3 regions of the Streptomyces sp. NPDC102274 genome follow, and region 3 is predicted to be linked to each of the others. Evidence: riboswitches for the same ligand, from Rfam matches in the RefSeq annotation. Region 3 holds a riboswitch; each other region holds the start of a gene.

Region 1 (7,392 bases), on a different contig from region 3:
CGCGGGAACAGCAGGAACGCGGCAGGCCGGACAAGCCCTCAGGGCTGTCCGGCCTGCCGCGCAGGGTGTGAGGGCCTGTCAGTAGGGGCCGTTCACGTTGTCGATCGAGCCGTACCGGTCGGCCGCGTAGTTGCTCGCGGCGGTGATGTTGGCGACCGGGTCGTAGCTGTCCGTCGACGTACCGGGCACGTGGTAGGCCTGGAACGTGGGGTCGATGACCTGCAACAGCCCCTTGGACGGGGTGCCGGCGGCGGCGTTGGAGTCCCAGTTGTTGATGGCCGACGGGTTGCCCGAGGACTCGCGCATGATGTTGCGGTAGATGCCGTCGTAGGAGCCCGGGATGCCCTGCGCCGCCATGACGTCCAGCGACTCCCGGATCCAGCCGTCCAGGTTGTCGGAGTACGTCTTCGCGGACGCCTCGACGGCGGCGCCCGTATCGGCCGAGGCGCCCTGATCGGCCGAGGCACTCTGGTCGGCCGTGGCGCTCTGGTCGGCCGTGGCGCTCTGGTCGGCGGTGGAGTCGGCCGGGGCCTGCGACGCGGACTCCGACGCGGACTCCGTGCCGAGCGTCAGCGTGAGACCGGGTTGGATCAGCGACGGGTTGCCGCCGATGGCACTGCGGTTGTCCTCGTAGAGCTTCTGCCAGCCACCGCTGAGCCCGTACGCGTCCGCGATCTTGGACAGCGAGTCCCCCCAGACCACGGAGTAGGTCGCCGGGGTGTCCTGGTGCACGGCGGCGGTCGGAGCCAGGTCCACCTTGGCGGTGGCGGCGGTGTGCTCCGCCGGGGCCGCTTCCGCGGTGGTCGCGGCCAGCAGGGGGAAGGCGAGTGCGGCACCGCCCGTGCCCGCGGTGACGAGGCCTCTGGCGAGGGGACTGTTCTTGGGACGGCGGTGCTTAGCCTTTGAGGCCATGACGAATTCCTCTCCTCCGCCTGCGAGGTGAGCTGTCGGGTTCGGACTGGAGATGCCCGGCCGCACGGTGAATGCGGCTTCACCCCAAGCCGGTCCGGAGTACGGATCGGCGACTTACCTGGGTCCCCCGCTCCTGCCGTACGTGGGTGGGTGTCGGTTTCCGGACGGCGGCAGGATTCGGCGTTCCATCCGGAGTGACGAGAACGTAAGCGAGGACATCGGGATGAAACAAGACCCGAATTCACAACGGAATCCAATTCGCGAATCCGGCCCGGAAAGGATCTCGTTAACCACCCGCTACCGGGGCGCTCAACTCGCCTTCCCTGCGGACGAAATGGGCGAGGAGGCCGACCACTGCGACCCGGCACTTACGTGACACACATCACGCCCATGACGGAAATGCGCAGCTCACAAGGGTCCCGAGAGAGTGGAAAGTCGCCTGAACGCTACAGAAATGGACTTCAGGGAGAACAGCGATAAATCGCCCATAAAGGCACTATGCGCCACACTCGATCCAGCTCCCGCACTCCGATCTATGACCGGGAATGCACGCGCCCCACAGGGCACCTCATCGCACATGATCACGCATTCCGCCGGCCGCCTCGGACGGGCCCTGACGGACCCCGGGCGAGCCACTTATCGTGGCCAATTGAACGCTCGACGCCATTGAATTGGCGGAGCTGTACGCGTTCCTGACCCCCTATCGAGTCCGAACAACGACGGGCCACGTTCCAGTTCCGCGGCAACATTTCACCGAGGAGCTGATCGAATTCAACGATCACCCTTTCACCAAAAGGCAGTTCACGGCCGAAAGGGGAGCGCGGCCCACTCCCACGCTCCCCTTTCGGCCGCCTGTGCGTACAGCGCGCATGCGGTGCTCCACGCTCAACTCGGAGAGCCGGCACACCGGTTCGTCGCTGTCGCCGTCGCCGGGCGATAGCCGGGAAGGCGATAGCCGGGAAGGCGATCGGACCGAGAACGGGCGGAGCGCGGACGCTCCGGCTCGGTGACAGCGGCGGGCCCCGTCGGTCGAGGGCCATGCCAGATTTGCCCGCCATTCCCCTTTCGTGGGTAAAGGTGACATCCAACGTGACCTGGCTCCCGACCGACCGCTTCACGGCCGGCATCGATCCGCCCACGCCTCCGCCCACGCCCCGGCCCACGGCCGCGCCCGTCAGCCCAGGCTGACGGGTCGTTGGCCGATGCCTGGGCTGACGGGCGGGACGCGAGGCTCAGTCCGCTTCCGTGATGTCCTCCCGCCCCGCCGCCGTGAAGCCGAGGAGCGCGCGGCTGCGGGTGGTGTCGAACAGCGAGGCGTGTCCGTCGAGCGCGCCCCGGATCTCGCTGGTGGGGTGGTGCGTCTCCAGCAGTTCGCGGGTGGGCTCCAGGGCGGCGCTGTCGGGCGCGGCCACGTTGACGACATGGTGGCCCGTGAGGTCGGCCGTCAGGGCGGCCCGTACAGCTCGGGCGGCGTCCGGGGTGTGCAGCCAGCCCCACAGTTCACGGCGGTTGGACGCGGGGTCGCCGTGCACCTCGGCCAGCCGTTCCCGCAGCCGGTCGCCCGCCCCGACGAACGGGAACCGCAGCATGACGGTGACCGTGCCGTAGCGCCGTGTCGTGAACTCCGCGGCCTTCTCCGACATGACCTTGGACAGACCGTAGGAGTCGACGGTGAGGTCCGGGTGGTCCTCGTCGACGGGGACGTACACCGGGTGCAGGTCCCGGTCGGCCCACGCGATGCCGACGGCCGCCGCGCTGGAGGCGCCGACCACGCGAGGCACCCCGAGCCGGCCCGCCTCCTGGAACACCAGATAGGCGGCGAGCACGTTGGCGCGCAGTGTCTCTTCCTCCGACACGATGCCGGGCGCCGGGTACGCCGCGAGATGTACGACCCCGGCGAACGCACCCTCCTCCCCCGCCGCCTCCCGGGCGGCGGCGAAGCTCTCCGTGACGGTCTTCGCCTCGCTGAGGTCGCCGGTGACGAACCGGACACAGCCGTCCTCGCCGTCGCCCCGCTCCAGGTCGGCGCCCACGACGCGGAAGCCCGCGCCGATGAGGTCGGCGACAACGGCGCGGCCGATCCCGCCGGCCGCCCCGGTCACCAGTACCGTCCGGCCGCTCCTGTGTACCGTCCGCCCGCTCATCCCTTGACCGCTCCCATCAGTCCGTTGACGAAGTAACGCTGGGCGCACAGGAACAGGACGATCACCGGGACCACCATGATCAGAGCCGCCGCCATCAGCGAGTTGTACTGCACGACGCTCTGCGACTGCATCGCCTGGAGCGCGATCGGCAGTGTGTACGTGTGCGGGTCGTTCAACGAGATCCGGGTGAGCTGATACTCGTTCCAGGTCGGGATGGCCGTGAGCAGCGCGATGGTGATGACGGCGGGCCTGGCCAGCGGCAGATAGATCCGGCTGAAGATCCGCAACTCACCCGCGCCGTCCATCCGCGCCGCCTCGCGCAGTTCCCCCGGCACCGATGTGAAGGCGTTGGTCAGCATCAGGATCGCCAGCGGAGCGCTGCCGTTGACGAACGGCAGGATCAGGCCCCAGTGGGTGCCCAGGATGTCGAGCTTGCTCTCCAGCAGCACGATCGGCAGCAGCGTCACCACTCCGGGCACGAAGAGCAGCACCAGGAACAGCCGGTACAGCCACTTCTTGCCGGGGAAGGCCAGCACCGAGAAGGCGTACGAGGCGGCCGAGTAGACCACCACGACCAGCACGGTCGTCAGGACGGTGACCTTGACGCTGTTGAGGAAGTAGTCGAAGAAGTCGAGCTTGTTCCAGGTGTCGGCGAAGGTACGGAGGGTCGGGTCGTGCGGTATGAGGTGACCGCCCTCCTGCACCTCCTTGTTGGTCTTGAAGGCCGCCGAGACCATCCACAGGAAGGGATAGATACTGACCGCCGCGTAGCCGGCGAGCACGATCCCGACGACGGCTCGGACGGCGGTCCGGCCGACGGGCCTGCGGCCGCCGGTCCGCGGCACGGTCCGGTCCTGGGCGCGGATGCCCACCCGCCGTGGTGGGGAAAGCGTTTCGCCGCTCATCCCATCCTCCTCATCACCCGCTGGTTGATGAAGGCGACGACGAGGGCCGCCAGGAACAGGAGCCAGCCCAGGGCGCTGGCGAGACCCAGCGTCGGGGACAGCTCGGAGAGGAAGGCGAGCCGGTAGGTCTCCAGCCCCAGGACGCTCGTGGAGTCGCCCGGACCGCCGTTGGTCATGATCAGGAAGGACTGGAAGCCCTGGAGGGAGTCGCGCACATTGAGCAGCAGCACGACGACGGTGATCGGCTTCATGAGCGGCCATACGACCGTCGTGGTGGAGCGCAGCCAGCCTGCGCCGTCGATCTGCGCGGCCTCCAGCAGGGAGCTGTCCAGCGACTGGAGTCCGGTCAGATACAGCAGCATCGCGACCGGCACGGCCGACCAGACCATGACGACGATCATGGTGGCCAGCGCGGTGTTCGGATTGCCGAGCCAGCCCTGCGGCTGCTGGAGCGAGCCGAGGCCGACGGTCTTCAGCAGCAGGTTGACGGCGCCGTTGGGCTCCAGGATGTAGTTCCAGGCGAAGTAGACGGCGATTCCGGTCGTCACGTACGGCACGAAGTAGACGGAGCGCAGGACGCCCTGGAAGCGCTTGACCTGGTTCAGGACGAGGGCCAGCGGGAAGGCGACGAGCACGGTGAGCAGGGGGACCGCGATGACGACCCACAGGGTGTTGACCGCGGCCTTCTTCACGATCGGCCAGTACGTCGGGCTGCCCCCGAGCAGATCCGAGTAGTTGCGGAAGCCGCGCCAATTCCATTCGGGCCAGAAGCCGTTCCACTGGGCGAAGCTCAGCGAGAAGCCGTAGACGATCGTGTAGACGCCCATGACGGCGAACAGGACGATGGCGGGGGCGACGAAGAGGTAGCCCCAGGCGGCCTGCCTGCGCTTCTCGCGCAGCCCGCCGAAGAGTCCGCGGCGAGGTGTGCCGCCGTTCCGCTCCCCGGCGGACGAGGAGCCCGTGCCTCTCCCGGTGCCGGCGGCCGTCGCCGTACCGGTTCCGGCCGTCATTTGTTCTGCTCCGCCCAGTAGGACTTCAGCATGGAACTCATCTGGGCACCCGTGCTTTCCGCGCCGCGTGACTTGAGCGGGGTGAACTGGGCCAGTACGGCTCCGACCTTTCCGGGGTCGTACAGGCTGGGACGGTAGGCGGTATAACCGGCGTTGTAGGAATTCTTGCCGGACCCGAAGGCCGCCTCCATGGAATTCAGGACCGGGCCGAGCGCCTGGCTCTGATTCTTGTCGAGATCATTCGGCGGCACATCGAGTGCCTGCTTTCCGAAGTCGGCGGCTACATCGTCCTGCGAGAGGAACTTCAGCCACTGCAGCGCCTTGTCCTTCTTCTCCGATTTCCGGGTGATGGAGAGACCCGTGAGCGAGAAGGGCGAGAGCTGCAGGTCGGGGATGGCTGCGTCCTTCGGCGGCGGCACCGGAAACGTCATGAGATTGTTCGCGTCGTAGCCGTTCTCGGCGAGAAACGCCAGCGTGTAGGTGCCGCCGATGTCGAAGGACGCCTTGCCCTGGGCGAAGGCGAGATCCGCCTCGTCGATCCCCTTGGACTGGGTGCCCGGCATCCAGTACGGGGTCACCTCGTTGTACGTGTTCAGAACCTTCTGGCCGTTGGGCGACGACCAGCCCTGAGCGGCGTCCGGGCCGAAGAGCGCCTCGAACCTCTCCTTCCCGAGCAGGCCGAACGCCATCGGCTGCATCAGCCATTCGAGAGCCGTGGAGGGCTGCTTGATGCCGACGGTCACCCCGCCGTTGTCCGGGTATGCCTTCTTCACCTTGTCGAGGGCGTCGATGAATTCCTCCCAGGTGGCCGGCGCCCGGGTGACCCCGGCTTTGGCCGCGCGGCTCTTGTTCATATAGACGACGCCCTGGGTGCCGACGGTGAGCGGCACACTGAATCGCTGCCCCAGCCGCACACCCTGGGTCTTGGAACCCTCGGTGAGCGACGCCTTGTAGACATCGGGCGTGACCGTGCCGTCCGCGAGGACCTGGGGGAGATACTGGTCCAGCCATTTCCGGTCGACGTCCTTGGAGAGGTCTTCCAGCAGTCCCGCCCCGCCGAACGCGAGATCGTCGCCGTTGGCGTGCACTTCGAGTACATCGGGCAGGTCATTGGTACGGGCCGCGGCCTGAACCTTGGTCAGAAAGGCATCATCCGGCGTCACCGCCTGAATATTCACCTTTGTTCCGGTCTCGGCGGTGAACTTTTCCGCGGCCGCCCGCAAAGCGGCCACATGGGACTGTTTGAAGGTCCACATGGAAAGTTCATCGCGTCCGGAACTGTTCCCGCCGTTCGAACCGCAACCCGCGATCAGCACACCCATAGCGGCGACCGAAGCGAGTATCGAGGTACGACGTGCGGCTGGGAGAAGTCGTATCACGTTCCCAGCGCCTTTCTTCGGGGCTGTCCGTCCAGCTCCTCTATGACGCAGCGAATCTAAATCGACTTGATGTACGGTGTCAACAGTTGTAACACCCGGAAAACACGGACGTGCCATCACCTCGGAGGGAACCCATGACGGCAGCGAATCGAGCGACGGGTACCGGCGCCCACCACGCGGCGGACACCCCCGCCCCACGCGCACCGGAGACAGCGGAGACGGCGGGGACACGGGGAACGGCGGAGACGGCGGAGGTGCTGGCCCAGGCCCCCTGGACGCGATCCGACGCCGACTCCTCGCGGGGCTCCGACTCACTGCGGGTGACGGCGGTCCGTACCTTCCTGTGCGCCCCGCAGGGCTGTCCGTACGTGATCGTGCGCGTGGAGACGAATCAGCCCGGCCTGTACGGGCTCGGCTGCGCCAGCGACCCGCAGCGCACCCTGGCGATCCGTTCGGTCGTCGACGACTACTTCGGTCCGATGCTGCTGGGCCGCGACCCTCAGGACATCGAGGACCTGCACCGGCTGCTGCTCAACAGCGGGTACTGGCGGGGCGGTTCGATCGCCCAGAACGCCCTGGCGGGCGTCGACGTGGCGCTCTGGGACATCAAGGGGAAGGCGGCGGGGCTGCCGCTGCACCAGCTGCTCGGCGGCCGGGCCCGTGAGGCCGCCGAGGCGTACACGCACGTGGACGGCCAGGAGGCCGGCGAGATCGCCGAGCGGGTGCTCGCCGCCGCCGAGCGGGGCTACCGTCATGTCCGCGTCCAGGTCGCGGTCCCCGGTACGGACACCTACGGCACGGCCCCGCGCGACGAGGCCGAAGCCCGCCGACGCCGGCTGCGCGCGGGGAGCTGGGACTCACTGGGCTATCTGCGTCATGTCCCGCCGGTGCTGCGCGAGATCCGCGAACGGGTCGGCACGGGAGTGGAGCTGCTGCACGACGCGCACGAGCGGCTGACGCCCTCGCAGGCCCGGGAACTGGTCCACGAGGTGGAGGACGCGCGGCTGTTCTTCCTGGAGGACGCCCTCGCCCCCGAGGACGC
Region 2 (7,392 bases), on a different contig from region 3:
CTCCTCGACCCGCTGCTTCGCCTCGCGGGTCAGCCGCTGCTGGTCGGCGATCTCGTTCCGCTGCGACACGTACTGCCGCATCGGATACGCGAGCGCCACCACCAGTGTGCACACGACCAGGGCGAGGAAGGCGGCCCGGCCGGTGAGCCGGGAGCGGCGGTCCTGCCTGCGGTTCTGCGAGCGGTAGACCCGGGCGGCCGTCTGCTCGCCGAGCAGTCGCAGTCTGGTCGCGGTGGAGAACCGGTCCCGGTTCCCGGCCATGGCTCGCCTCCCCTGTTACGTCCCCTGTTGTACGTACGTCCCCGGACACGGTACGGGACCGCGACCGGGGACGTACGGGCGACGGGCGGAGCCGCCCCTCGCCCTCGTATCCACAGGATCAGGAAGAGCGCATCCTCTTAATGGTTCGCGGAGTGAAACCGCGGGAACGCGCTGCGGCCCGCGTACACCGCCGCGTCGTCGAGGATCTCCTCGATGCGCAGCAGCTGGTTGTACTTGGCGACGCGCTCGGAGCGGGCCGGGGCGCCGGTCTTGATCTGGCCGCAGTTGGTGGCAACGGCGAGGTCGGCGATGGTGACATCCTCGGTCTCACCGGAGCGGTGGGACATCATGCACTTGAAGCCGTTGCGCTGGGCCAGCTCGACGGCGTCCAGGGTCTCGGTCAGCGAACCGATCTGGTTGACCTTGACGAGCAGGGCGTTGGCCGAGCCCTCCTCGATACCGCGGGCGAGGCGCTCCGGGTTGGTGACGAACAGGTCGTCGCCGACGATCTGGACCTTGGAGCCGAGCTTGTCCGTGAGGACCTTCCAGCCGGCCCAGTCGTCCTCGAAGAGCGGGTCCTCGATGGAGACGAGCGGGTACGCGGCGACGAGCTCCTCGTAGTACTCGGTCAGCTCGGCGGCCGAGCGCGACTTGCCCTCGAACTCGTACGAACCGTCCTTGTAGAACTCGGAGGCGGCGACGTCGAGGGCGAGCGCGATGTCGCGGCCGGGGACGTAACCGGCCTCCTTGATCGCTTCGAGGATGAGGTCGAGCGCGGCGCGGTTGGACTCCAGGTTCGGCGCGAAGCCGCCCTCGTCGCCGAGGCCCGTGGAGAGGCCCTTCTGCTTCAGGACCTTCTTGAGGGTGTGGTAGACCTCGGCGCCCCAGCGCAGGGCCTCGGAGAAGGACTCCGCGCCGATCGGGGCGATCATGAATTCCTGGATGTCCACGTTGGAGTCGGCGTGCGAGCCGCCGTTCAGGATGTTCATCATCGGAACGGGCAGCAGGTGCGCGTTCGGGCCGCCGAGGTAGCGGAAGAGCGGGAGGTCCGAGGCCTCGGAGGCGGCGTGCGCGACGGCGAGGGAGACGCCGAGGATGGCGTTGGCGCCGAGCGACGACTTGTCCGGGGTGGCGTCCAGGTCGAACATCGCCTGGTCGATCAGGCGCTGCTCGGTGGCGTCGTACCCGACCAGCTCCGGGCCGATCTGCTCGATGACGGCGAGGACGGCCTTCTCGACACCCTTGCCCTGGTAGCGGTTCTGGTCACCGTCGCGGAGCTCAAGGGCCTCGAACGCACCGGTGGAGGCACCGGAGGGGACAGCAGCACGACCCGTGCTGCCGTCGTCGAGGCCGACCTCGACCTCGACCGTGGGGTTGCCTCGGGAGTCGAGGATTTCCCGGGCTACGACGACGTCGATGGACGGCACGAGCATCTCCTTCTGGGATGTGACGCTTGGAGTGCAGGGTCTCATTGGCCTTGCGCCAAGAGACTAACCGGCGCGGGGTCATCGGTCGGCCGGTGCCCGCCCCCTAAGACGAAATAATGAGGCCCGATTCCCCCACCGCCGGAGCCACAGCCGCCCACGGGCGCGCCACAGCCGAAACCCCGGCCCGGCGCGCGTACGGGGGATTACGCGCCCGGCCGGGGTGGTATCGGGTAGGGCCCGGACGAGACCCGAGTGGTTCCCGGCTGAGTCCCGGGGGGCTCGGGTCCCAGGGGGGTCCGGCTGAGTCCCAGGGGGCCCGCTGGCCCAGGGATCCCGGAGGGTTCCCGGTGGTTCCCCGGAGGCTCCCCGGTGGGTCAGCTCAGGTGGAGCTGCTGGCCCGGGTAGATCACGTCGGCGTCGCTGACGATGTCCTTGTTCAGGTCGAACAGCTTCTTCCAGCCGCCCTTGACGTCCTCGGCCTTGGCGATCTTGGAGAGGGAGTCGCCGGGCTTGACCTTGTACTCGCCGTCACCCTCCTTGATCGTCGTGGGACGGCTCTCGCCGCGCGAGGCCGGCTGGGCCGCGCTGCGCGTGGTCTCCTGCCGCTTCGGCTGGGACTGCTGCTTCGGCTGCGCCTGCCGCTGGGGAGCCGGCTTCTGGGTGCTCGGGGTGCTCGGGGTGGCCGAGCCGCCGTCGTACGCGGCGCTGGACAGGCCCACGCCGCAGTTCGGCCACGCGCCCTTGCCCTGGCCGGCGAGGACCTTCTCGGCGACGGCTATCTGCTGGGACTTGCTCGCCTGGTCGGCGCGGGCGGCGTACGCGGTACCGCCGTAGGCGGCCCAGGTGGACGGCGTGAACTGGAGGCCGCCGTAGAAGCCGTTGGCGGTGTTGATGGACCAGTTGCCTCCGGACTCGCACTGCGCGACCTGGTCCCACTCGGAGGCGGTCGCGGCGGAGGCCGAGGTCGCACCGATCAGCGGGGCGGCGACGGCGGCACCGGTGACCCCGGCGAGCGTGGCGTAGTGGACGGCCTTCGACGGGCGGCGGTGCTTGGCCTTGCTGGAACGCAGCAGCATGGAACATCTCCTCACCGACGCCTACGAGGTCAGCTGTCGGGTTCGGGCCAAGTGAGTTGCCCGGCCATGTGCTCTGTCGCACATGGCTTCACCCCAAGCCGGTCGTCGGCCGTCTCTCGACGGCTGGAGCCCGGCGCGAACCTTTGGGTCCCCCGCTCCTGCCTACGGCGCATGACGCGTCGATTACTCCCCCCGACCGACGGCAGGATTCGGCGTGACGGTCGACGGGGCCCGCGGTGCGAGCGGTTCAGACCGTAATCACAGGTCTGTCCGTTGTTCAAAGAAGCACATCAAGGAAAAATCGCCCTTACCTCCCCCTGGAACGACCTCATTTGCGCAGGTCGGAGATGAAACGGCCCAACCGACGGGCCAAAAGACCCCAGTTGCGGCAAAGAGACCCTTGTCTCACTTTCACAGAAGTGGACATAGGGCCCCTAACTGCCCTTACTTCACGCCGAGATCAAGGGTCTGGCCAGGAAGGATCAGGTCGGGGTCGGCGCCGACGGTGTCCTTGTTCGCCTCATAGAGCGCGGTCCACCCCCCGGGCACCTCGCGCTCGTCGGCGATGAGCCAAAGGCAGTCGCCCGCACGGACGGTGTACTCACCATCCGCCACGCCCGCGCCTTCCGTTTTGTCCGTCGCGCCGCCCGCATGACGTGTCGATCCGTCACCTCGCGAGGCATGACGGCCGGATTCACGCCCTTCGCCCGAATTGCCCGGCGCGGCATCGTCCGGGGCGGCGTCGCCGCGGTGCTTGCCCTTGGCGTCGTCGTCGGCGGACCCGGAGGAGCCAAGGGCCCCCGAGGAGTCCGAGGGAGCGGGCGTCACGCCGTCGGGCACCGTCGCGTCCGGCGTGGGCGAGGAGGTGTCCGTGGGGGTGTCCGTGGAGGTGCCCGAGGAGGTGTCCGACGGGTCGGCACTCCCGGTCTTCCCGGACGCCTCGGAGGGCTTGGAGCTCTCGGTCTTCCCGGACGTCTCGGAGGGCTTGGGGGGCGCGGACGACTCGGGTGTCGCCTCGGGCGTCGTACCGGGGTCCACGCCCGGCGCGGCACTGCCCACCGTCAGCCCCGAGATCGCGGCGCAACTGGCCCATGCCCGCGGCCCCTGCGCGTCGAGGATCCTCTCGGCTATCGCGATCTGCTGCGAGCGGCTCGCGAGGTCGGCGCTGGCCGCGTACTCCGCGCCACCGAAGTCGTCCCAGGTCTCCTGGGAGATCTGGAGTCCGCCGTAGTAGCCGTTGCGGAGGTCGGCGCTCCACATGCCGCCGCTCTCGCACTCGGCGACGCGGTCCCAGGTGGAGGCGTCGGCCGCGCCGGCACTGGTGGCACCGAGCAGCGGAATAGCGATCGCCGAGCCGGTCACCCCTGCCGCGACGATCAGAGCGGGGGCCTGGCGAGGTCGACGGTGTCGGCCGTTCCCGGAGCGCATGCGATTGCCTTCCGTGTGACTGATGTTTCGACTGCTGCGTGTGGCGGCTGAGTTTTCGAGAACGTAGCGGTACTCGAACTGCTGTCACAAGTCGATGCAGCGGAGATCACGTGAAAGTCACAGTCTTGACGGGCCGTCAGGAACCCGAGCCGGCCGCCCTTCAGCCGGACAATGGCGTGAACTGCACCGGAAGCGTGCGCAATCCACGCATGATGAGCCCTCCGCGCCAGCGCAAATCGGCAGGATCTCCCGCGAGCCGCACATCGGGCAGCCGGGTCAGCAGGGTGGCGAGCGCGGTCTGTCCCTCCACCCGGGCCAGTGGCGCGCCGAGGCAGTAGTGGATGCCGTGTCCGTATCCGAGGTGCTGATTGTCACGCCGGGAGAGGTCGAGCGTGTCCGGATCCGTGAAGCGCTCGGGGTCACGGTCGGCGGCGGCGAGGACGACCAGGACCGGATCGCCCGTCGCGATCCGCTGTCCGCCGAGCGTCAGCGGCTCGGTCGCGAACCGCCAGGTCGCCAGCTCCACGGGACCGTCGTACCGCAGCAGTTCCTCGATCCCCGTCGCGAGCAGGCCGGTCTCCCCCGCGTCGAGCGAGCGCTGGAGCAGCGCGCGCTGCTCGGGGTGGCGCAGCAGCGCGAACATGCCGTTGCCGATGAGGTTCACGGTCGTCTCGAAACCGGCGAACAGGATGATGAAGGCCATCGCCGCGGCCTCGTTCTCGGTGAGATGTTCGCCGTGGTCGCCGGCCCGGATGAGTCCGGAGATCAGATCGTCGCCGGGGTCGGCCCTCTTACGGTGGATGAGGTCGGCGAGATAGCCGCGCATCTTCTTGACGGAGCGCCCGACCCCGCCGCGTGGCCCGCCGGCGTGCCGGATCATCATGCCCGCCCAGTCGCGGAAGTCGTCCTGGTCCTCGCGCGGCACCCCGAGCAGATCGCAGATCGCGTAGATGGGGAGCGGGAACGCGAAGTCATGGATCAGGTCCGCCTCGCCCTCCGCGGCGAAGTCGTCGATGAGCCGGTCGGTCAACTCCTGTACGCGCGGCGCGAATTCGGCCACGCGGCGGGGCGTGAACGCCTTGGACACCAGCCGGCGCAGCCGGGTGTGATCGGGCGGATCGATATTGAGCAGATGTGTCATCAGCTCCGCCTTGCGCTCGCCGGGTATGCCGGTCTTCCCCTTGGCGTGCGCGGGCTCGGCGTGGTGCGTGGGGTTCTTGGAGAGCCGCGCGTCGGCGAGGGCCCGCCTGGCATCCACGTACCGCGTCACGAGCCACGCCTCGACCCCACTGGGCAGCGCGGTCCTGTGCACGGGAGAGTGCTCGCGCAGCCAGGCGTAGGCGGGGTACGGATCGGTGGCGAACTCCCAGGTGAACAGCTCGGGAGCGGGCGCGGCCGGGGATATGGGGGCGGGCTGGTGGTGCATGCCCCTGACAGTAACCGGCGTCGCCGACGGGGTACGGGCGGCCGCCGACGCGGCGCCCGCTGCCGCCGTACGGCTATCCGGCGTGGCCCTCGGCCGTGCGGATCGCGTCCCTGTATACGCGGGCCGCCGCGCGCAGTGCCGCCTCCGGGTCGACCCCGGCCTGTTCCGCCCGTACCGCCAGGGCCAGCAGTTCGTAGCCGACGCCCTCGCCCTTCGGGAGCGGGACGTCGAGGGCGGCCGTGCGGGTGCGGCCCGCGAGTTTCGCGGCGAGGGCGAGGCCGGGCTGGCCCAGGGGGACTCCGTCGGTGACCGAGTCGCGCTGCTTCTCGACCGCTTTCATCCGGAGCCAGTGGGTCTTGACGTCCTCGGGGGTCTCGGCGGTCTCGTCGCCGAAGACATGGGGGTGGCGGTGGATGAGCTTCTCCACGATCGTGCCGGCGACGTCGTCGATGGAGAACCCCTCGTCGTCCTCCTCCCCCGCCGCGGAACGCTCCTCCGCGATACGGGCGTGGAAGACCACCTGGAGCAGGACGTCCCCCAGCTCCTCGCGCAGTTCGTCGGCGTCGCCCTCCTCGATCGCCTCGACGAGTTCGTACGCCTCCTCGATGGCGTACTTGGCGAGCCCCTGGTGCGTCTGGGCCGAGGACCACGGGCACTCGACGCGGATCCGGTCCATGACCTGGACGAGATCGAGCAGCCGGGCGCCCGGCAGGTCGTACGAGCCGGGGAGCAGCTCCAGGTCCGGCATCCGGACCCGGCCGGAGCCCGCCAGTCGCGCCAGGCCGTCGGTCAGCCGCGCGTCGGTCCCGTCGCCCTCGCTGGAGGGGACGACCACGACCGTACGGCCACCGGCGCAGGCGTCGACCAGCTCCCGCGCGCTCGGCGCGGCATGCTCGACGGTGATGCCCGCCTCGCGCAGATAGGGCAGCTGCGGATGGCCGGCGTCGGCGCACAGCACCGCGTCGGCGGCGTGCAGCAGCTGCCAGGCGGGCCAGGACAGCAGCCCGGGGGCGACCCGGTGGCTGGCGGTCAGCAGGACGATACGGCCGGGAGTGGCGGGAGCTTCGTCTGTCACCTCTCGAACCTACCTCCGGCCGCAGACCGTCCCGCCCGCGGGCCGTGGCCGTGCCACGCCCCGCCCGGACCGTCGGATCAGGTGCCCGTCGGCTGCTGCTGCTCCGGCGCCTCGCTGGTGAGCTGAGTGATCCACGGCGTCTTGGCGTCGCCCAGCCTGACCTGCTTGTTGTCCCAGCTGCCGTAGCGCGGATTGACGTCGATACCGAGCTGCTCGGATGTCTTCGTCAGCTCGGCGAGGACCGTCTGCTGGCCCTGCGGCGTGGTGGTGTTGGCGCCGAGTGCCACGGCCAGCTTGGTCAGCAGCACCTCGCGGCGGATCGCCGCCTCGATCTGGTCCGCGGAGAGCGCGCCCTGCTGGAGCAGCATCGCGGCGAACTGCTTCTCCCCGCCGGACTGGGCGGCGGCCTGCTGCCGGGTGGTCTGGATCTCCTTGCGGCTGATCGTGACCCCGGTGTTGCCGGCGGCCTTCTCCAGCACCCGGTCGAAGATCATGCTGTTCAGCTTGGCCTGGCTGAGCTGCCCGGTGTTCTCGATCAGCTGCTCGGACTCGGGGGCGCCGCGCTGCGCGTCCCGTACGTCCTGTACCTGGGCCTGGAGCGCGGACACCTCGATCCGCTGCCCGCCGACGACGGCCGCCGCTCCGGGGTGGGCTTCGTTGCCGCAGGCGGTGAGGAGTGGGGCCGCGGCGAGGAGCGCG
Region 3 (7,392 bases):
GTGCGGACCACTCTCCACAAGACGGCGACGGGAGAGGAACTCATGGCCGAGGACGTACTCGACGGATTCGATCACACGCGGTACGAGGAGGAGGTGACCGAGCGGTGGGGCCGCGCGGCATACGAGAAGAGCGACCGCTGGTGGCGGTCGCTGAGCGAGGAGGAGCGGCGGGGGTACCTGGACCAGCACGAGGGCATCGCCCGGGACTGGGGGCGCGCGGCCGCGGCGGGGCTCGCCGCCGACAGCGACCAGGCGCAGGCGGTGGCCCGGCGTCACTGCGACTGGCTGTCTGCCACGTCCGAGCCCACCAGGTCGTATGTCATCGGGGTGTCGGCGATGTATGTCGATGACGCGCGCTTCGCCGCCACGTACGACAAGTACGGTGAAGGTACGGCTGTGCTCGTGCGGGATGCCATGAAGGTGTACGCCGAGCGCCACCTGACCGACTGATCGGGCCGTCGGCTCGCCGTTCCCCGGGAGCTTCGGCCGGCCGGCGGATCCGCCGCGGTAGTCCACTCGGCCGACGGCGAGTCGCCGCCCGGGGTGGCAGCGGCCAGCCTGGTGGAGCGCGGCACCGTCCGCAGCAGTCGGCGGACCGGGCAGGAGACCACTGGTGTGGAGACTGAGGAAGCTCGGAAAGGGCATCGGCGGCAGAGGCCGACGGGCGGCTGAGGAGGCCGGTCGCTGGGCAGGTCGTGGAACGGGTTTCTGGACGCCCGGCGACAATGTCCGCGGCGGCGGCCGGTATCCGGGCGGACGTGGCCGTACCGGACGCAGGCTGGTGCGGGTGCTGCCCGTGCTGGTGATCATTGCCGCGGTGATCTTCGACCTGGTGACCCCGACGCGCGTCACCGCGTCCCCCCTCTTCGCCGCGGCTCCGCTGATCGCCGCCCCGTTCTACCCGATGGCCGGCACCGTCATCATCGCCTTCACCTCGCTGGTCGCCGAGGTGGTGCTGCATACGCATGCGGACACCCAGTTCCAGGTGGAGTCGATCAGCGAGGTGCTGACGGTGCTGGTGGTCTCCCTGCTGGCGCTGTACATCAACGGTGTCGTACGGCGCAGCGGTGAGCGGCTGGCCTCCGCCCGCGTCATCGCCGAGACCGCCCAGCGCGCCGTGCTGCCCAGACCCGCCGAGCGGATCGGGGGGCTGCGGATCGCCGCGCGGTACGAGGCGGCGCAGGAGGGCGCGTTCATCGGCGGGGACCTCTTCGCCGTACAGGACACGCCGTACGGGGTGCGGCTGGTGGTCGGTGACGTACGGGGGAAGGGTCTTGACGCGGTCGAAGCGGTGGCGGTGGTCATCGGGTCCTTCCGGGAGGCCGCCGAGCAGGAGAGTTCGCTCGAAGCGGTCGCGCAGCGGCTGGAGCGCGCGCTCAGGCGGGAGGGGACGCGGCGGGACGGGCTCGATGTCTTCGAGGGGTTCACCACGGCCGTGCTCGCCGAGATCCCGCACGACGAGGGTGTGGTGCGGCTGGTCAACCGCGGCCACCCCGAGCCGCTGCTGATGCGCGGCGACGGCGAGGTGCGGATGCTCATCCCGAGCGACCCCGCGCTGCCGCTCGGGATGAGCGAACTGGGCTCGTGGCCGGACCGCGCGGAACAGGCCCTGTATCCGGAAGGCGCGACGCTGCTCTTCTACACGGACGGGCTCACCGAGGCGCGCGATGCCCATGGGGTCTTCTACGTCCCGCGCGAACGGCTCGACGGACGGGTTTTCCAGGGGCCCGACGAGATGCTCCAGGCGATCATCGACGACGTGCGGCGGCACACGGGCGGCGGGAGCCAGGACGACATGGCGCTGCTGGCGGTCAGCCGGCCCTCGGAGGGTGAGCCGGAGCGGCGCAGGACCATTCCCTTGGTGCCGTGAGTCGGCGGCCGGCGCCGTGAGGCGGACGCTGGTGCCGTGAGACGGCCGCGGCCGGCGCCGGAGCCGGCTCCCGCGACGGCACCGGAATCGCCCTCGCCGGAGCCCTCGCCACCGTCCGTAGTCGAGAGGTACCGCTCCGCATAACATTTGACACACCGTCAGAAATGCGAACCGCCCTGACGGGCCCTCAACTCGCCCGATTGCGTTCCTGTCTGTCCTGGTACGTCCGATGCGAAGTCGTTAACGATCACCCGGAACAGCTTGGAATAAGGCCCGGGTCTCTATTAACGTTCGATAACGCAGCGCGGTCGTCCCAGCCGTCGCAAGAGATGGCACCGTGCGCACGCGCCGAATCCCGCGAGGGAACCGGGGAACCACCAATTGGGGTGAATCGGGTGTCTTTTGTCGCCTTGTGCGGCAGGAGCGCCCGTAGGAGACCTTCCTGCTCCGAACCCGTCAGCTAACCCGGTAGGCGAGAAGGAAGGAAAGGAGCACGCCTCAGTGGCGTCCAACAAGCCTGCCCCCGAAGCCCTCTTCGAAACACGCTCCCCCGGCGACGAGCCGGACAGGGCATGGGGGGAATGGAACCCCACCGAGGAGTCCATACGGCCCGTACGCGGCAGGCACCGCGTCGCCAAGCAGCGCGGACTGGCCCGTAGCTCCACTGTCCTCGGTGTCGGCGTCATCGCCGCCGTCGGCGCGGGCGGCATCGCCACCGCGCAGGACAAGCCCGCGGTCTCCATATCCCTGCCCGACGCGATCACGGACAAGCTCCCGGACGCCAAGTCCCTGCCGGGAATGGGCTCCCTCGGGTCGGACGACTCCGAGCCCGAAACGCTCGCCGCCCCGCTCACCACCGCCGGGCTCACGGTCACGGACACCGAACAGGGCGCCACCGACGCGGGAGAGGCGCTGCGCGCCCGTATCCTCCAGCAGGCCGAGGCGCAGCAGACCGGGGCCGACGCGGCGCGGCAGGCGGCCGCGGAGTCGGCGGCGGCGAAGAAGGCCGCGGCCGAGGCCAAGAAGCAGCAGACCGAGGCCGAGAAGAAGATCGAAGAGGCGAAGAAGAAGGCCGAGGCGGAGGCCAAGGCCAAGGCGGAGAAGGAACGGCTGGCCAAGCTGGCCGCCAGCTACGCGATCCCCACCTCCTCGTACACGATCACCTCGACCTTCGGTCAGTCCGGCTCCCTGTGGTCCTCCGGCTACCACACCGGCCTGGACTTCGCCGCGCCGACGGGCACCCCGCTCAAGGCCGTGCACAGCGGCACCGTCAAGTCGGCCGGCTGGTCGGGCTCGTACGGATACCGCACGGTCCTGGAGCTCGATGACGGCACGGAGATCTGGTACGCCCACCAGTCGTCCATCAGCGTGAGCGCCGGGCAGAAGGTCACCACCGGCGAGGTCATCGGCAGGGTCGGCGCGACCGGCAATGTGACCGGCGCGCATCTGCACCTCGAAGTCCACACGGCGGGCGGCACGGGTATCGACCCGATGAGCTGGCTGCGCGGCAAGGGCCTCACCCCGTAGACCTCCCTTCCGCGGACCTTTCCTCCACAGACCTTCCCCGCGGGCATCTCCCCGCGGACGTTCCTCCATACGGCCCACATGAGGGCGCGGAGCGGAATAGGGCGGACTCCTCGGGGAGTTACAGCCGCCCGTGACCACTCTGCGCCCTCTGGGCTCCTCCGACCTGCACGTTTTCCCGCTCGCCCTCGGCGGGAATGTCTTCGGCTGGACCGCCGACGAGACGGCCTCCTTCGCCGTTCTCGACGCGTACGCCGCCGCGGGCGGGAACTTCATCGACACCGCCGACCTGTACTCCTCGTGGGCACCGGGAAACGAGGGCGGTGAATCCGAGACCGTCATCGGCAACTGGATCGCTTCGCGCGGCAATCGCTCCGAGGTGCTGGTCGCGACCAAGATCGGCGCGCACCCGCGGTACAAGGGGCTCCGGGCGGCCACCATCACGGCCGGCGTCGAGGAGTCGCTGCGCCGGCTCCGTACGGACCACATCGACCTCTACTACACGCACTTCGACGACCCCGAGGTCCCGGTCGAGGAGATCATCACCACCCTCGACCAGTTGGTGAAGGCGGGCAAGGTCCGCGCGATCGGCGCCTCCAACATCGACGCGGAGCGGCTGGCCGCGTCGCTCGCCTTCTCGGAGAGCGAGGGGCTGGCCCGTTATGTCGCGCTCCAGCCGCGGTACAACCTGGTCTCCCGGGACACGTACGAGGGCGACCTCCGGGACACCGTGCGGCGTCACGGCCTCTCGACCGTGCCGTACCCCGCGCTGGCCTCGGGTTTCCTCACCGGTAAGTACCGTCCTGGGACCACGGTCGACAGTCCTCGTGCCGGCAGGGCGGCCGAATATCTGAGGTCCGAGCGGGGCGCCAAGGTCCTGACCGCGCTGGACCGGATCGCCGGGGCGCGGGACGCCGAGATCCCGACCATCGCGCTGGCCTGGCTGGCGGCGCAGCCGACCGTGGTCGCACCGCTCGCGTCCGCGCGTTCGACCGAGCAGCTGCCCGCGCTGCTGGCGGCGGCTGACCTCGAACTGACGGGGGAGGAGCTGGCGGAGCTCACCGCGGCGTCCGCCTGACGCCCTCGTCGGACAGGTTTCTCATTGGCGGTACGGGTTGTAGCCGTCGTAGTCGATGTACGGCGGCGGTACCCGCACCCGGCCCGTGGCCCGCGCCGCATAGGTCAGCGCGGGCCCGGCTATCTCCCTGCGCTGCCACAGATGGTGCAGCAGTTCCTGCTCGCGCTCGATGAAGTCCGGGCCCACGGCTCCCCGGTGGGCTCGGTGGCGCAGAAACGCCAGGGAGGTCGCGAACGCCTCGTACTCCCCGACCGATCTGGCCGCCCCGGGGCCGTACGTACGGCCCGCGAAATCACGCGCCAGGGTGCGCGCCCGCATGGAGGAGAGCGCGAGGGGGGCTGCCGGGGTCAGCCAGCCGGCCGCGGCGTACGCGGGGAGCTCGGACCCGATCGTGCGCAGCTCGCGCTGGCGGCTCCAGATCACCAGCCAGGTCAGCAGGGCGAAGACCGGCACCATGAACACCCCGTACACCACATAGAAGCCGTACGGGCCGAAGGCCGGCCCCGATCCGTTCCACAGCGCGTGCAGGCCCATCGCCAGGGCCAGACCGAGCAGGGGCAGGGCGAACCGGCGGATCTTCTGGCGGCGGGCCGCCGTCGCCGCCAGGCCGAAGCCGATGCCGGTGAGCACGGTGAAGAGTGGATGGGCGAACGGCGACATGACGACCCGTACGAAGAAGGTCGCGGCCGTGACGGAGGCCAGGCCGGAGTTGCCCAGGTGCTGGTCCTCGCCGAAGGCGCTGCCGAGATAGAGGATGTTCTCGGTGAAGGCGAAGCCGGTGGCGCTGAACCCCGCGATCACGACGCCGTCGACGAGCCCGGTGAAGGTCCTGCCGCGGAAGAGGAAGATCAGCAGGATCGCGGCGGCCTTGGCGCTCTCCTCGACGACGGGGGCTATCACCGTGGCACCGAGGGATTCCGCGCCCGCCGGGTCGGCGGTGGCGGTGGCTATCCATTCGGTCGCGAACGAGTTCGCGATGATCGCGACGAGGGCGGCGGCGAAGGCACCCCACGCGAGGGCGAAGATCAGATTCGGCCAGGGGCCCGGCTCGACCCGGTCCAGCCAGCGGAAGGCCGTGATGAGCAGCGGTACGGGCAGGACGGCCAGACCGAGGCCCACCAGAAAGCCCTGCGTGCCGGTCTGGTCCCGGACGAGCGCGAGGATCACCAGAGCGCAGAGGGCGAGCACCATGATCACGGCCGCCACTCGCACCGCGCGGCGGCGCCAGAACGCGCGGCGCGGCCGGTAGCGCCTGTGGGCGGGCTCCGGCAGGGCGGCCCACAGCTCATCGGGCCGCTGCTCACGCTCGTAGACGGGGATCGCCGGACGCGGACCGGGTGGCTGCGGGGACGGTTCTGACACCCGACGACCCTAACGAGGGGCACTGACACCTGGCGATGGTGCCCGAGCCACTACCTCGGGTTACGTGGTCCGGGTCACGCGGGGCGGGTCACACGGGTCGAGTTGTGCGGGGCGGGTTACGCGGGCCCGGTGACGGAAGGGCGCTCAGGTGCGTGGAGTCCCGCCGCGTCCCCTTCCGCTGTCCGGAGCCGGAGATCCGGTACGCGGCGGAACAGCAGGTCGTGCACGACATGGCCCTTGTCGAGTCCCTGTCCCTCGAACCGGGTCAGCGGACGGAAGGCGGGCCGTGGCGCGTAACCGCCGTCCCCCTGGGTGTTCTCGAAGCCCGGGTGCGCGGTCAGCTCCGCCAGCATCTGCTCGGCGTACGGCTCCCAGTCGGTCGCGCAGTGCAGTACGGCCCCCGGCTTGAGCCGGCTCGCGGCCAGCGTGAGGAACTCCCGCTGGATCAGCCGCCGCTTGTGGTGCCGCTTCTTGGGCCAGGGGTCGGGGAAGTAGATCCGCAGCCCGGCGAGGGACTCGGCCGGCAGCATCTCGCTGAGCAGGATGATCGCGTCGCCGTTGGCCACCCGGATGTTGGTCAGACCGTTCTCCTCCGCGAGCCGGAGCAGATTTCCCTGGCCGGGGGTGTGCACATCGACGGCGAGGATGCCGGTGCCGCGGTCGGCCGCGGCCATGCGCGCCGTGGCCTCGCCCATCCCGAAACCGATCTCCAGGACGACCGGCAGTCCGCCGAACATCTCGTCCGGGTCGAGAACCCGCTGCCCGTCGATGTCCGTGCCCCAGTCGGCCCACATCCGGCGCAGCGCCTCCGCCTGGCCGGTGGTGACACGGCTCCGGCGTGGCTGGAAGCTGCGGATGCGCCGTTCGAAGTGGGATCCGGCGGGGTCGGCCGCGGGGCCCGTGCCCTCGGGAAACATCCGGCTCATGGTGCGGTTCTCGGCCATCTCGTTCGTCTCGTTCACAGTGCCTCCGATTCTACGGAGGCACGGATCCTTCCACGGAGACCCGAGGCTTCGGGGCTCAGTCCTCCGCCAGCACCGCCAGCGTCCGCCGCGCGACCTCCCGGCCGATGGGCAGGGCGGCGGTCGCCGCCGGGGACGGGGCGTTCAGGACATGCACCGTGCGGGGTGTCTGCCGGATCAGGAAGTCGTCCGCGAGCGTGCCGTCCCGCAGCACCGCCTGGGCCCGTACCCCGGCCGCCGCCGGGCGCAGGTCCGCGTCCGTGACCGCCGGGAGCAGCCGCCGTACTGCCGTCGCGAAGGCGCGCTTCGAGAGCGAACGGTGCAGCTCACCGGCGCCGTACCGCCAGTGCTTGCGGGCCGTGCGCCACGACCCGGGCCAGCTGAGGGTGGCCGCCAGTTCGGCGAGGCGTACGTCCGACCAGGTGTAGCCCTCGCGGGCCAGTGCCAGAACCGCGTTCGGCCCGACGTGGACCCCGCCGTCGATGGAGCGGGTCAGATGCACGCCCAGGAACGGGAACGCCGGGTCGGGCACCGGATAGACCAGCCCCCGTACGAGATCCGGTCTGGCCAGCTCGTAGTACTCGCCCCGGAACGGC

Evidence for each region. A riboswitch is a leader RNA that binds a small molecule or an ion and turns the genes downstream of it on or off. The one in region 3 is predicted to bind cyclic di-AMP.
Region 1: linked by a shared signal. The riboswitch ahead of ACIRQP_RS36525 (transglycosylase SLT domain-containing protein) and the one ahead of ACIRQP_RS38000 (M23 family metallopeptidase) in region 3 are both predicted to bind cyclic di-AMP.
Region 2: linked by a shared signal. The riboswitch ahead of ACIRQP_RS30005 (transglycosylase family protein) and the one ahead of ACIRQP_RS38000 (M23 family metallopeptidase) in region 3 are both predicted to bind cyclic di-AMP.

The regions. Positions count from the first base shown of each region.
Region 1 is NZ_JBIWLW010000043.1:17,880-25,271, forward strand. Features, by position in the region: gene ACIRQP_RS36525 (transglycosylase SLT domain-containing protein) at 79-912, opposite strand; cyclic di-AMP (ydaO/yuaA leader) riboswitch at 917-1,105, opposite strand; gene ACIRQP_RS36530 (NAD-dependent epimerase/dehydratase family protein) at 2,145-3,056, opposite strand; gene ACIRQP_RS36535 (carbohydrate ABC transporter permease) at 3,053-3,961, opposite strand; gene ACIRQP_RS36540 (carbohydrate ABC transporter permease) at 3,958-4,971, opposite strand; gene ACIRQP_RS36545 (ABC transporter substrate-binding protein) at 4,968-6,227, opposite strand; gene ACIRQP_RS36550 (enolase C-terminal domain-like protein) at 6,485-7,392, shown strand, end outside.
Region 2 is NZ_JBIWLW010000027.1:95,521-102,912, forward strand. Features, by position in the region: gene ACIRQP_RS29995 (septum formation initiator family protein) at 1-261, opposite strand, end outside; gene eno (phosphopyruvate hydratase) at 399-1,694, opposite strand; gene ACIRQP_RS30005 (transglycosylase family protein) at 2,063-2,764, opposite strand; cyclic di-AMP (ydaO/yuaA leader) riboswitch at 2,768-2,944, opposite strand; gene ACIRQP_RS30010 (transglycosylase family protein) at 3,209-4,192, opposite strand; gene ACIRQP_RS30015 (cytochrome P450) at 4,353-5,618, opposite strand; gene ACIRQP_RS30020 (nucleoside triphosphate pyrophosphohydrolase) at 5,692-6,693, opposite strand; gene ACIRQP_RS30025 (SurA N-terminal domain-containing protein) at 6,771-7,392, opposite strand, start outside.
Region 3 is NZ_JBIWLW010000049.1:16,429-23,820, forward strand. Features, by position in the region: gene ACIRQP_RS37990 (TipAS antibiotic-recognition domain-containing protein) at 1-450, shown strand, start outside; gene ACIRQP_RS37995 (PP2C family protein-serine/threonine phosphatase) at 644-1,870, shown strand; cyclic di-AMP (ydaO/yuaA leader) riboswitch at 2,207-2,360, shown strand; gene ACIRQP_RS38000 (M23 family metallopeptidase) at 2,372-3,397, shown strand; gene ACIRQP_RS38005 (aldo/keto reductase) at 3,528-4,472, shown strand; gene ACIRQP_RS38010 (PrsW family intramembrane metalloprotease) at 4,494-5,834, opposite strand; gene trmB (tRNA (guanosine(46)-N7)-methyltransferase TrmB) at 5,951-6,778, opposite strand; gene lhgO (L-2-hydroxyglutarate oxidase) at 6,855-7,392, opposite strand, start outside.